2 regions of the Brevibacterium sp. HMSC08F02 genome follow, and region 2 is predicted to be linked to the other one. Evidence: predicted binding sites of a transcription regulator. Region 2 holds the regulator's gene; the other holds the start of a gene.
What was found. The regulator LexA, encoded in region 2, represses DNA repair genes until DNA is damaged. The targets are predictions, from matches to a motif close to TCGAACANNTGTTCGA.
Positions count from the first base shown of each region.

Region 1: a site for LexA is predicted at 2,658-2,673, ahead of HMPREF3172_RS03215 (LysM peptidoglycan-binding domain-containing protein). Genes of this name have one in related genera too.

Region 1 covers NZ_KV789346.1:82,241-89,181, reverse strand. The annotation lists gene HMPREF3172_RS03235 (CpaE/TadZ family protein) at 1-1,102, opposite strand, end outside; gene HMPREF3172_RS03230 (SAF domain-containing protein) at 1,099-1,719, opposite strand; gene HMPREF3172_RS03225 (helix-turn-helix domain-containing protein) at 1,866-2,084, shown strand; gene HMPREF3172_RS03220 (hypothetical protein) at 2,104-2,595, opposite strand; gene HMPREF3172_RS03215 (LysM peptidoglycan-binding domain-containing protein) at 2,724-3,530, shown strand; gene HMPREF3172_RS03210 (Rv3235 family protein) at 3,527-3,967, shown strand; gene secA (preprotein translocase subunit SecA) at 4,068-6,740, opposite strand.
Region 2 covers NZ_KV789342.1:22,663-29,603, reverse strand. The annotation lists gene hflX (GTPase HflX) at 1-1,120, shown strand, start outside; gene HMPREF3172_RS00845 (ATP-dependent DNA helicase) at 1,117-3,084, shown strand; gene lexA (transcriptional repressor LexA) at 3,081-3,833, opposite strand; gene HMPREF3172_RS00835 (LysM peptidoglycan-binding domain-containing protein) at 4,104-4,436, shown strand; gene hisB (imidazoleglycerol-phosphate dehydratase HisB) at 4,491-5,096, shown strand; gene HMPREF3172_RS00825 (hypothetical protein) at 5,093-5,689, shown strand; gene hisH (imidazole glycerol phosphate synthase subunit HisH) at 5,686-6,306, shown strand; gene priA (bifunctional 1-(5-phosphoribosyl)-5-((5-phosphoribosylamino)methylideneamino)imidazole-4-carboxamide isomerase/phosphoribosylanthranilate isomerase PriA) at 6,315-6,941, shown strand, end outside.

The DNA of each region.
Region 1 (6,941 bases), on a different contig from region 2:
GAGCGGATTCAATGATCGTGGTGCCGGCAAGAACTGCCCTGTCGAGAGCATCGCGCGCGTCCGGCAGCAGAACCGGTGATTCGCACGCGACAAAGCGCTGAAGTGTCTGCTGGATGCGCTGCTCGGGATCGGCTCCCACAGCACCTTCGCGCACCCGGTTGACGACGACGTGTGTCTTCTCCGCATGCCGAAAACGCTCGCTGCTGAGGACATTCATAAGCCTCACGAGCGCCGGCGGTTCCGCCGCACCGACCACGATGACCTCATCAGCGGCATCCAGAGCCGCCCTGGTTGCCGCATGCCGGTCATAGAAGGGATCTGCAAGCGGGTCATCGGGGTCAACGCGGGCGGAAACATCGACGATGACAACCGGATAGCGCTTGGCCAGTTCCTCAAGAACGGCGGTCAGTGCACCGGCCCGCACCTCCGGCCACCGATCCGCGCGGCTGAGCCCAGTCACCACATCCAAGCCATCGCGGATGCGGGCAATACAGCGAGAAATCACAGTGTCGTCAAGAGATTCTGCGCTGCGACACAAAGCGGCGATCTTCGATGCGTCGTCCAACAGGCCCAACATGACAGCCTGCCCGGCGTGGACCGTGTCAGCATCGACGAGAACCGTACTCGCCGCCCGCGAGCTGATGTCGGCAAGCGCTGCCGCAATCGTTGAGCGGCCGGGAGCACCGTCAGCGCCCCACACGGCGACAATCCGCCCCGGGCTTCCAGCTTCGACCGGTGCGACTGCGGGCGCTTCAGAAACCTCCGCTGGTTCAGCCTGAGCACAGGCGCGCACAGCCTCACACAGGGCTTCCGCCGAACAGCCGGCCTCCACCTCGACAGCCACACCCCAGTCCGCCACCAGCCCCGCGCCATAGCCCAGAATGCGCACACCCAGCCGGCGCGCGCGATCCCGAAACTCAGCATCGACTCCGGGGAAATAGCGGCTCAGCACATAGACTTCTGCGGCACCGGCCGACATCGCGGCAGCAAGTTCAACCCCATCGGCGGGCCGAGAGCGAACCGCTATATCGCCGGCAGCCGAAAGTGCAGCTGCGGCGGCGCTTTCGAACTCAACATCGACCGCGAGCACAACCGAAATCATGGACGGTCCTTCGGAATCGACACGACCGACAGATGGTCTTCAGCCGCAACGGCCTGCAGAACCTTCTGCAGACTGTCATTGGGCACGAACACCTCAACGCTCACACCCGAACTGACCGTGAACCCACCACCATCGCGATTCACGGCAAGAACCGCAGCATTGCGCAGAACAGGCTGCGGTTCTCCCCTGTCCTCACGCATGTCAACCGCCCACACATCGACCCGGGAACCAGCCTTGACATCTGCCGGCAGAGACCGCTGCAGCGGAAGCGAAACTCGTCGACCGCCCAAGCTGTCACCCGAACCGACCTGCGATGCCGGTACAAGGTCGCCGGCCGCAATGGGGCTGAGAACCGTCTGGCCGATGAGGTCGTCATCGGACGCCCGCTTGTATCCGCCGCTGTCCTCCGGCAGTCGCACTTCGACCGGTCGGACGTTCTCGCGCGTGATGACAGTGCCCGGCGCCAAAGGCTCCGCTGCTGCCCACACCGTCGTCGTCTTCGCAACGCTCGTGACCACCAGCCAAGTGGCGACAACGGAGGCGACAAGTATGAGAACAGCTATGAGAACGCGCGGATCACGCAGCTTGGGAGTGCGGAAACGGGGTGCAGTGTGCATCAGATCTCCATTGATCGATTTATCTGCCGTTAGGTGTACTTTGCTATCATTTGATGCAGTTTGCGGAATATTCTTCTTTGAATATACACGGATACGCCACCCTCGCCCACCCCTTTGCGGTTGGCCACCAGACCAAGGAGCTCGCAATGGTCGTCGAAACACGCTTCCTCCCCCTGACCGATGTCGCCGAAATGCTCAGCATCTCGACCGCAGGGGCTCGCGCACTCGTCCGCTCCGGCGAACTGCGAGCCATCAAAGTCGGCGGCCGCGGGCAGTGGCGCGTCGAAAAAGCTGAAATCGAAAACTACATTCAGCGCATGTACGCCCAAACCCAGCAGGAAATCGAAGCCGGCTCTGACGTGTGAGCACGTCCGCACAGCGGCACTATTGCAGCACCCGGACCACAGAAATCCTGCGCAAAGGCACCAGCTCAAAGGCACCTCGTCTGCGCACCTGCAGATAGTCACGCGCAACAGCGTGCAGCGCCCCCTCCAGTGCCGTCCCTGCAGTTTCAACCCGCACCTGCTTACGCTCAGCACACCACTGCCCCAGAATTGAACGCGCAGACCTCCAGCGCTCCTGCACCGCGTGCTCACGAGGCTTCAATGCCACACCTTCGACAGCTGCAAGCATCACAAGAACTCCGCCGTCAATACAGCAGCACCCTTCGCCCACCGAGGTCAGCACGCCGGAAACAGCTCCAGACACAGTGCGCAGATCGACGCGCTCACCGACTGCGCCGGCCAAGCGCTCCACAAAGGTGACCTCATAGAAGCTCTCGGCAACAAGGTCACCGAACTCGCCCTCGCGTTCGCGCGCTCTCTCGGCCGCAGCCTGGCCCTCTAAATCAGCAAAAAGCTCATCAAAACGATCCATACCCACATTGTGCCTGCAGTCACACGGCCAAACCATGGCTTGAAGATTTTATTCGCAGTTATTCGAACATTCTTGTGTTTTGCGTTTGATCATGTACTTTGGTTGCAAATGATCACAAAGGAGTGAACATGAAGCCAACAGAAATCCATGTGGGAGCATCCGCTCTGCACCTGCTGATATGCGCCGCGCTGCTCACAGCGGGTCCCTCTTTCGCAGACCGAGCGCTCAACGCAGACATCGGTGCCGCGGTAGTCGTAACAGCACTCTGCGCGGCAGCCCTCGCCGGTCTTCGCCTGCAGCTGTCGCTCGTACTCATCGCGGCGGCTCGCGTCTTTGACCTCATCGGCGTGCCGGGCGCAGTCGCACTTGCCACGTGGGCGCGCAGGATCGCCCCCGCCGCACTGAAAGCATCAGCCGCATCCATGACAGCGGTCGTTCTCGCCGCCGGAACAGCCCACGCGGCACCGGCGCAGAATTCGCCCTCACAAGCAGAGGCCGCACACGGTGAGTCCACAGCACCCCAGACCGAGGGCACGCAAACACCCCCGCCGCACTGGCCGACGTCCCCGCCGGGCGACACCCCCTACCCCGAACCGAGCACGGCCCCACCGGCCGATCCCAGCTGGCCAACACAGAAGCCCGAACCGAAACCGCCTCGGACGCAGACCAAGGAACCGAAGGAACAAGAACCTCAACCCGAGCAGCGCAAACAGGACGCGCACGGCAAAGAAGCCGAACGCAAAGCACCGAAACCCGAATCGCCTCAGCGCGTAACAGTCAAAAAGGGCGACAGCATCTGGAAGATCGCCATCGCCCACCCGAAACCCGGCCAGACAACAGCTGAACGCGTAAGCGCCATCAGCAAAGCCAATGCCGACACCCTGGGCGGCAACCCCGACCTCATCTACCCCGACACCGAACTGGAGCTGCCATGACCGCCGAACCACTCACCCTGACCCGACCCGCGACACCTCGTACCCGCATGTTCAACAAACGCCCGACGACTCCCGAAGAGCAGACAGCTGCCGAAAAACAGCGCGAAGCAGCAGCCGCAGCCGCCTTTGTGCGCTCAATCGTCACCGCTTTGACCGAAGTCGAATACGGTGTGCGGACCCTGCAGTCCATTGAACGCTGGCTCGACCCGGAAGTCCGCAGCTCCGTGGTCTCCGCACTGCGGATGCGCCGCGCACTGCGATCCGAACAGCAGGTTGACTACATCCGCGGCATCGGCCGGCCGCGCTTGAGTTCACCTGCGCCGAACGTCATAGAAGCCGCTGTGTCGATCGCTCTGCGGCCCCGCACAAAAGCCTGCGCGCTGCGTTTGGAGAAGAATCGCGACCGGTGGATCGTCCGCGAATATCTGACTGCCTGAACCGACAGCAGGCACCCCTGCGGAACGAACACGGCCACAAACAGCGAGCCCCCGCACTGCAATAGCAGCACGGGGGCTCGTCAGTGCTCAGACCGGGGCCTCAGCGACGCTTCTTCTTGCGGCGTTCAGCGCGGTTGCCCGAACCGCCGTCGTCGTCCGCCGCAGTGTCCGTGCGCGCTTCACTTTCCCCAGATTCGCTGGGGCCGGCCAGCGTCAGCTTGGGCAGCTTGGTGCGGAAGACATCGGACTCAACTTCGACCTCGTCGCTCTTGACGGTCTTGACCTGCACCTGCAGCTTGTTGACAAGGCGCGTGGCGTCTTCCTTGATGCCGTCCTGCATTCGGGTGAACATCTCAAAGCCCTCGCGCTGATACTCCACGAGCGGATCGCGCTGCGCCATAGCGCGCAGGCCGATGCCGTTCTTCAGGTAGTCCATTTCGTACAGGTGCTCACGCCAGCGCTTGTCGATACTGGTCAGCAGAACGCGACGCTCAAGCTGGCGCAGCGCTTCTGAACCGAGTTCTTCTTCGCGCTTTTCGTAGGCGAGGTCGGCATCCGCCTGGACTTCTTCGAGGATCTTTTCGCGGCTGAGGCTGTTCTTGCCTCCCGCGTCCTCGTAGAGGTCTTCCGGCGTAATCGAGGTGGCATAGAGGTCCTGCAGCGCAACGAACAGCTTGTCCATTTCCCAGTCTTCGGGATCGCCGACCGTCGCGCCTTCGACGTAGGCGCGCAGGACATCGTCGCGGAAGTCGTGAATCTGGTCTTCAAAATCGTCGCCTTCGAGAACGCGCTGGCGTTCGTCGTAGATGACGGTGCGCTGGCGGTTGAGAACATCGTCGTACTTCAGGACGTTCTTGCGCTGCTCCGCGTTGCGCTGCTCGATCTGGTTCTGCGCCGACAGGATTGCGCGGCTGACCATCTTCGATTCGAGCGGTTCGTCTTCCGGGGTGTTCGCCAGGGCGAGTGCACGCTCTGCGGCACCAGCGCCGAACAGGCGCATGAGGTTGTCACGCATCGACAGGTAGAAGCGCGATTCACCGGGGTCACCCTGACGGCCGGAACGTCCGCGCAGCTGGTTGTCGATACGACGGGATTCGTGGCGCTCAGTGCCCAGAACGTAGAGGCCGCCGAGTTCGCGGATTTCCTCCGCGGCTTCCTCGACCTGCTTTTCAGCCCCTTCGAGAACGGCTGGCCACTGGGCTTCGTATTCTTCGGAGTCATCGGCCGGGTCCAGGCCGCGCTTCTCCATTTCTGCCACCGCAATGTGCTCAGCATTGCCGCCGAGCATGATGTCGGTACCGCGGCCGGCCATGTTGGTGGCGACCGTAACCGCGCCCTTGACGCCGGCCATTGCGACGATCGCGGCTTCGCGCGCGTGGTTCTTGGCGTTGAGGACCTCGTGGCGGATGCCCCGCTTGGCCAGGAGACCCGACAGGTATTCGGACTTTTCCACGCTGGTGGTGCCCACAAGAACCGGCTGGCCCTCTTCGTGGCGCTCGGCGATGTCTTCGACAACCGCGTCGAACTTCACCTTTTCATTGCGGTAGACGAGGTCGGGCTTGTCTTCGCGCAGCAGCGGCTTGTTCGTGGGAATCGGCACGACGCCGAGCTTGTAGGTCGAGTTGAACTCGGCAGCTTCGGTTTCGGCGGTACCGGTCATGCCCGACAGTTTGTCGTACAGGCGGAAGTAGTTCTGCAGTGTGATCGTGGCGTGAGTCTGGTTCTCGGCCTGAACTTCGACGTTCTCCTTGGCTTCCAGCGCCTGGTGCAGACCCTCCGAGTAGCGACGGCCGGGCAGAATACGTCCGGTGTGTTCGTCGACGATCATGACTTCGCCGTCGAGGACGACGTAGTCCTTGTCGCGTTTGAACAGCTCTTTGGCCTTGATCGAGTTGTTGAGGAAGCTGATGAGCGACGTGTGGTCTTCGTCGTAGAGGTTGCCGATGCCGAGGTAGTTCTCAACCCGCTCAATACCGGGCTCGAGAATGCCGACGGTGCGGTTCTTTTCGTCGACTTCGTAGTCGCGGTCCAGTTTGAGGCGCTTGACGATCGTGGCGAATTCGCCGAACCAGCGGTTGGCGTCGCCTTCAGCAGCACCCGAAATGATGAGCGGGGTGCGCGCTTCATCAATGAGGATCGAGTCGACTTCGTCGACGATTGCGAAGTTGTGGCCGCGCTGGACCATGTCGGCTACTTCCAGCGCCATGTTGTCGCGCAGGTAGTCGAAGCCGAATTCGTTGTTGGTGCCGTAGGTGATGTCAGCGGCGTACTGTTTGCGACGCTGGGAGGGCGCCATGTTCGACATAATGCAGCCGGTTTCCATTCCGAGGAACCGGAACACACGCCCCATGAGTTCTGACTGGTAGCTGGCCAGGTAGTCGTTGACCGTCACGACGTGCACGCCCTTGCCGGTCAGTGCGTTGAGGTACGACGGCGCTGTGGCGACCAGCGTCTTGCCTTCACCGGTCTTCATTTCGGCAATATTGCCCATGTGCAGTGCGGCGCCGCCCATGAGCTGCACGTCGAAGTGGCGCAGTCCGACCGTGCGCGTGGAGGCTTCGCGGACAGCTGCGAAAGCTTCCGGAAGAAGCTTGTCAAGGCTTTCGCCGTCGGCAACACGGGCCTTGTAGCGGTCGGTTTCTTCACGCAGCTGCGCGTCAGTCATGTCGCTGTATTCGTCGGACAGGTTGTTGATCGCCGTGGCGTAGTTCCGGAGCCTCTTCAGGGTGCGTCCTTCGCCGAACCGAAGCAGCTTCTCAAGGATGTTGGCCACGTTTCTCCTCTGTCCGTCTCAGCGCAGCGAATCTCGACATGCGCCCGACAAGTCTAACGCGCAGTTGCGCGCATGTCGCGCGGACAGCCTGCGGGCCGAACGAGCCAGCAGGCGATATCGCCCATCGGATTGTCAGTGCTGCCCCACTCCGACTCCAGAAAACAGAACGCGGCGGATGCCGTGAAGCATCCGCCGCGCTGT
Region 2 (6,941 bases):
CATCCTCGACATCTTCGCCCAGCACGCCAAAAGCCGCGAAGGCAAGGCGCAGGTCGAACTCGCACAGTTGGAATACCTGCTGCCGCGTCTGCGTGGTTGGGGTGAATCCATGTCGCGTCAGGCCGGTGGTCAGGTGGCCGGCGGTGCCGGAATCGGTTCGCGCGGTCCCGGTGAAACCCAGATCGAACTCGACCGCCGCCGCATCCGCAAGCGCATGGCGAAGCTGCGCCGCGACATCGCCAAGATGACGCCGGCCCGCGAGGTCAAACGCTCCTCCCGCAAACGCAACCGCATCCCCTCGGTCGCGATCGTCGGCTACACCAACGCCGGCAAATCGAGCCTGCTCAACCGTCTGACGGACGCCGGGGTCATGGTGCAGAACGTCCTGTTCGCCACCCTCGACCCGACCGTCCGAGCCGCCGAGGCCGAAGACGGCCGCACTTACACCTTGACCGACACGGTCGGCTTCGTGCGCAATCTGCCGCACCAGCTGGTCGAAGCGTTCCGCTCCAGCCTGGAAGAAGCCGGGCAGGCCGATGTTCTGCTCCACGTGGTCGACGGTTCGCACCCCGACCCGGAAGGGCAGATCGCAGCCGTTCACGACGTCCTCGCCGATGTCGTCGACCCCTCCGTACCCGAACTCATCGTCATCAACAAGGCCGACATCGCCGAACCCGATGCCGTCGCCCGCCTCATGCGCCGCCACCCCGGCGCCGTGGCAGTCTCCGCGCACACCGGTGAGGGCCTCGACATTCTGCGCACCACCATCGCAGAAGCGCTCCCACACCCCGAATACGAACTCACCGCTCTCATTCCCTACAACCGCGGCGACCTGCTCTCGGCTGTGCACGAAGACGGCGAAATCGAGCGCATCGAACACATTGACGAGGGCACCGTCGTCCACGCTTTCGTCAACGGCGACCTCGCCGCCCAGCTCGAACCCTTCCGCCGGCCCGACATGTATGCCGGTGCCAGACCAGCCGAGGACAGCACCCCGGTGCAGGTGCCCGACTCACCTGAGTCCACCTCGTACGAGGTGCCGACCCCCGATGCCGAGACCACCTCGCCTGACCGTGTCTCACCTGACTTGGGTGATGATCCGGCGGGGGCCCGCGAGTGAAGGACGTCGCGGGACTGCTGGAGAAGGCCGTCGCCGCACTCAACGGCAGCCCCCGCGAGGGTCAGCAGCAGATGGCCGAAGCCGTGAACTCGGCTTTGGAAAGCGAAACGCACCTGCTGGTGCAGGCAGGAACCGGAACGGGTAAGTCGCTGGGCTACCTCGTGCCCGCGGTGCGCTACGCCGTCGGCTCCGGTGAGCGCGTCATCGTCTCCACCGCAACGCTGGCGCTGCAGGCGCAGATCGTCGACCGCGACATCCCGCGCTTGGCCAAAGCCCTGCGCGAAGACTTAGGCCGCCGGCCGAGCGCGGCCGTTCTCAAGGGGCGGCGGAACTACCTGTGCAAACACAAACTCGCCGGGGGATACCCGGATGACGAGGCGGGGCTCCTGTTCGACATGGGAGCCGACGATGCGGCACACCGGGGCGGATCCATGAGCGCCCTGGAATCCGAGATCGCCCGCATTCGATCATGGGAACAGTCCACCGACACGGGCGACCGCGATGATCTGGTGCCGGGAGTCTCCGACCGCACATGGTCGCACGTGTCCGTCAACGCCTATGACTGCCTGGGCCAGAAATGCCCCATGGTCGAAGAGTGCTGGGCGGAACTGGCCCGGACAAAGGCCTCGGGTGCGGACGTCGTCGTCACCAACCACGCCCTGCTGGCGATCGACGCCTTCGGCGAAAACTCGGTGCTGCCGTCGCACTCGGCAGTCATCATCGACGAAGCCCACGAACTGCGCGACCGCGTGACATCTGCTCTGACCGGCAGCCTGACGGACGCGATGCTCTCAGCCGCGCACTCGGCAGCCAGAAAACACACCGGCGCAACACCGGCAGCGCTGAGTGACTTCGATACCGCGCGCACCTCGTTTTCGGATGCGCTCGACCAGGCCGAAGCCGGTCTGCTGCGGATGTGGCCGGAACCTCTGCAGGACGCGGTCGTCGCTCTGCGCGACAGCGCTCGCACGCTGCTGAGCGCATGCGGTGACGCAGAACGCGGCAAAGAGGCAGACTCCGGCCTGACAGTGGCGCGCGCTCGCATTCAGGAGGTTTTCGACCTCGCGGAGCGCATGACCGACGGCAGCGCCAACGACGTCGTCTGGGTCAGCCGGAATGCTTTCCGCGGCACGGAAACCGTCAGCCTCGTCATCGCCCCGCTGTCGGTTGCCGGCACCATGCGCCGCGGCCTGTTCGAAGAGGCGACCGTCGTCGCAACCTCAGCAACCCTGGCTCTTGGCGGTCGTTTTGAACCGGTCGCCGCCTCTCTTGGTCTGGAGGGCCCCGACAGTCCGCGCTACGACAGTCTCGACGTGGGCTCACCCTTCGACTACCCCAAACAGGGCATCCTCTACGTTGCCGGCCATCTGCCCAAGCCCGGCCGCGGGGGCCTCAACGTCGAACAGCTTGAAGAGCTGCGGGAACTCATCGAAGCCTCCCGCGGGGGAGCGCTCGGGCTGTTCTCATCGAAGGCCGCAGCCGAACAAGCCGCGGAATACATGCGTGAGAACACTGATCTGCCGATCCTGCTGCAGGGCGAAGACGGCCTGGGCAGCCTCGTACGGTCCTTCAGCTCCGATGCTGAGTCGAGCCTGTTCGGCACCATCTCCCTGTGGCAGGGAGTGGACGTGCCCGGGGACGCCTGCCGCCTTGTACTGATCGACAGGATTCCCTTTCCCCGTCCTGACGATCCGCTGGCCACTGCGCGGACGGAAGCCGCCGCCCGCCGAGGTGCCAACGGCTTCATGGCCGTCTCCGCAACTCACGCTGCCCTCAAGTTGGCGCAGGGGGCCGGGAGGCTTATTCGCTCAACTTCCGACCGCGGAGTTGTTGCGGTGCTCGATTCGCGACTGCGCACGGCCCGCTACGCGAACTTCCTCATGGCGACCTTGCCGCCCATGTGGACGACAGAAAGCCCCGCGGTGGTCCGCGGGGCTCTCGAAAGACTCAAACCGGAAGACTAGACGCGGCGGATGACGGCCGTTACGACGCCCATGATGGTGGCAAAGGTGCCGTCAATGGGTTCGTAGTCCGGGTTCTGCGGCAGCAGCCACTGCTTGCCGTCCTTGCGCTTGAGCGTTTTGACCGTTGCTTCGTCGTCCAGTAGGGCTGCGACGATTTCGCCGTTCTCGGCGGTCGGCTGACTGCGCACAACCACCCAGTCGCCGTGGCAGATGGCCGCATCGATCATCGAATCGCCGACCACGTTGAGCAGGAACAGGTTGTCACCGGCGCCGACAACCTGGCGAGGCAGGACGAAAACGTCGTCCACATTCTGTTCGGCCGTGATGGGGCCGCCGGCGGCAATGCGACCGACCACGGGAATGGCGGCGGCGTTCGCCGATGTGTCCGCTGCCGGCGTTTCAACGACCTCAGCCGGATTGACTACCTCGATTGCGCGCGGACGTTTGGGGTCGCGGCGCAGATAGCCGAGCTTTTCGAGCTGGTTGAGCTGGTGCGCAACAGACGAAAGGGAAGCAAGGCCGACGGCCTTGCCGATCTCACGCATGCTCGGGGGATATCCGTTGCTGTGCACGGACGCCTCGATCGTCTCGAGCACCTGACGCTGGCGGGCCGACAGCGAACGGTCGTCCGCGGCAGCTGAAGCGACCGGCAGGGGAGACTCGCTGTCACGGCGCTTGCGGAACGAGCTGACCTCCTTGGCCACTTCGGTGTCACGTGGGCGGCCGCGAGTGCGACGCGACTGTGTCATGACTCAGTCCTCTCGCCCCGAACCCCTGACATTACTGCAGGTCAGAAGCTTGGAGCCGGTTATGTCAGTGCCTCGTGGGAAGCTCTGAACAGTGGAAATCGGATGCAGTGTTCGAATCCATTTTCACATAGATGTTCGACAAACATTGGATTGTGTTCTAATGTGTGTCTTAGAACATCAGTTCGAATAATGCGAATGGCCGTGGGGCAAGCGGCCGTACGCCACATCGCATTGTCGGGGCCGAAGGCTCTGGCTGTGTTAGGAGGAAGAATGCACACGCTCGCTCGCGCACCGCACCGTTCGGTAAGGGAAGGCCGGATCTTTTGGGTGCGGCGCATGGCGGCTCTCGCTGTCATCGCTGCGGTAGCTCTGTGCGCCGTCCTCTTCATCCGGTCAGAGGCTTCGGCCTCGAATGCGGAACCGCTCTATGCGGAAGACACCCAGATGGTCATCGTCGAAGAAGGCCAGTCACTGTGGGAAATCGCCCGTGACTCCGCTGGTGGGGAAGACGTTCGTGACGTTCTGACCGCCATCGTCGACATGAACGGTCTGGACTCTTCCACGGTTCACCCTGGCCAGCGCATCCTCGTTCCCTCCCGATAGGATTGGCCTGACCGCGCCGCGCGGTCAGCAGCAGCCGAATGGAAACGAGGATTGATGGCCCAGAGGATCGGGACGGCGTCACGTCACACCAGTGAATCCAAGGTCGACGTCACAATTGATCTCGACGGAACAGGGAAATCCGACATCTCAACCGGAGTCCCTTTCTACGACCACATGCTTGACGCGCTGGCTCGCCACTCCCTGTGCGATCTGACGGTCAAAGCCGAAGGCGACATCGAAATCGATGTTCACCACACGGTCGAAGACACCGCCATCACCATCGGCTGGGCACTGAAAGACGCTGTCGGAGACAAAGCGGGCATCCGCCGCTACGGCGATGCGGCAGTTCCTTTGGATGAAGCACTCGCGCAGGCTGTCGTCGACATCAGCGGCCGCCCGTACTTCGTTCACACCGGCGAACCCGAAGGCTTCCAGTACGCCATGATCGGCGGACACTTCACGGGCTCCATGGTCAGCCACGCTCTTGAATCTCTTTCCATCAACGCGGGCCTGACCGTCCACCTCACACTTGTTGCCGGTCGGGACCCCCACCACATTGCAGAAGCTGAATTCAAGGCCTTTGCTCGCGCTCTGCGCATGGCGCTTGAAGCCGACCCGCGCACTGGTGGAGCTATTCCCTCCACCAAGGGGGCCCTGTGAACACAGCACTCGTAGTCACACCCTTCGGCGACCCCAAACAGCTTGCAGCCGCTTGCGTGTTGAGCGATATTCGCGGTTCTGTCGTGCCCGTCGGCGGCTTTTCGGCCATTGTTCTTGACGACGCCAGCCGCGAACACGCCACCGAAGTCACCCAGAAGCTGTCGAAGATGGCTGGCCGCTACGAAGTTCTTCTGCTCGTCCGTGAAGACGACGCCATCGCCTCCGGCCACTACCGCGGGGGCAAGCGCCAGTCAGAAGTTCCGGCGGGTCTGGCCCTGCAGAACCTCCCCGAAGACGTCGAGCGTCTGCTTCTGGGGCAGGCAGATCCCGCTGACATCGAAGGCGCGCAGCACACGGCTGATATCAGCAAGATGCAGGCAAGCGCACTGACTATGACGGGCGCTCGTGCCGCAATTGCGCGCACCGCAATCGTCTGGATGATCGTCGCCGCAGTTGCATTCGTCGCACTGGTCATCGGCGCTGTTGTTGCTCTCAGCGGCCCTTGGTACATGTGGATCGCCACCGCGCTGGCGGCCGGTGTCTTCGGCGTGAGCCTGTTCCGCATCAACAAGCTGCTGGGGCGCAGAAAATGACCACCGTTGCGGTTCTCGACGCCGGATCGGGCAATGTGCGCTCCGCAGTTCGGGCGCTTGAAGCCGCCGGCGCGCAGGTCCATCTGACCGCACAGCCGCAGTACCTGCTGGCGGCAGACGGCCTCGTCGTCCCGGGCGTTGGCGCTTTTGCGTCGGTTATGGACGAACTGCGCGCAGTCGGAGCTCCGGCCATCATTGCCGACAGGATCGAACGCGGAATGCCGGTATTGGGCATCTGCGTGGGCCTGCAGATCATGTTCGAGCAGGGTACCGAACACGGAGTGACCGCAGAAGGCCTTGGCCTGTGGAACGGCTCCGTCACCAAGCTTTCAGCCCCCGTTGTTCCCCACATGGGGTGGACCACGGTGCAGCCGCCAGCAGGTTCGCTGCTGTTCAATGGAATCACCGACGAGCACTTCTACTTCGTCCACTCCTATGCGGCGCACACAGCACCCAGCACAGGGGAGGCGACGTATGCCGAACACGGTGAAAAGTTCATAGCCGCTGTTGAGGACGGGCCGCTCAGCGCGGTGCAGTTCCACCCAGAAAAGTCCGGTCGGGCAGGTCTGAAGCTCCTTGCCAATTGGATTGACAGCCTCGACGCTTCCCACATATAGGAGAACCAGTGACTGAAGCAGACCGCCTTGTGCTCTTTCCCGCAGTCGACATCGTCGACGGCAAAGCCGTTCGCCTACACCAAGGTGAAGCCGGAACCGAAACCGATTACGGTCAGCCGCTGGAAAACGCGCTGAAGTTCCAAGAAGCCGGAGCGGAATGGCTCCACCTCGTCGACCTTGACGCTGCTTTCGGCCGCGGTGACAACCGGGCCATCATCAAGGATCTCATCGCCTCTGTCGACCTCAAGGTCGAACTCTCCGGTGGTATTCGCGATACTGCGGCACTCGAAGCCGCCCTCGAAATCGGTGCAGCTCGCGTCAACATCGGTACGGCAGCTATCGAAAACCCCGAATGGACGGCCGACATCATCCGTCAACACGGTGACGCCGTTGCAGTCGGGCTTGACGTTCGCGGCGAAATGCTTGCCGGCCGGGGCTGGACGAAGGAAGGCCGCAGCCTGTGGGATGTCATCGACGAGCTCCAGGCCGCCGGATGCTCGCGCTACGTTGTCACCGACATCAACACCGACGGTACTCTCAGCGGTCCCAACACGGAGCTTCTGCAGAAGATTGCAAGCACCACCGGCACACCGGTCACCGCTTCCGGTGGGATCTCGTCGCTTGATGACCTCGCT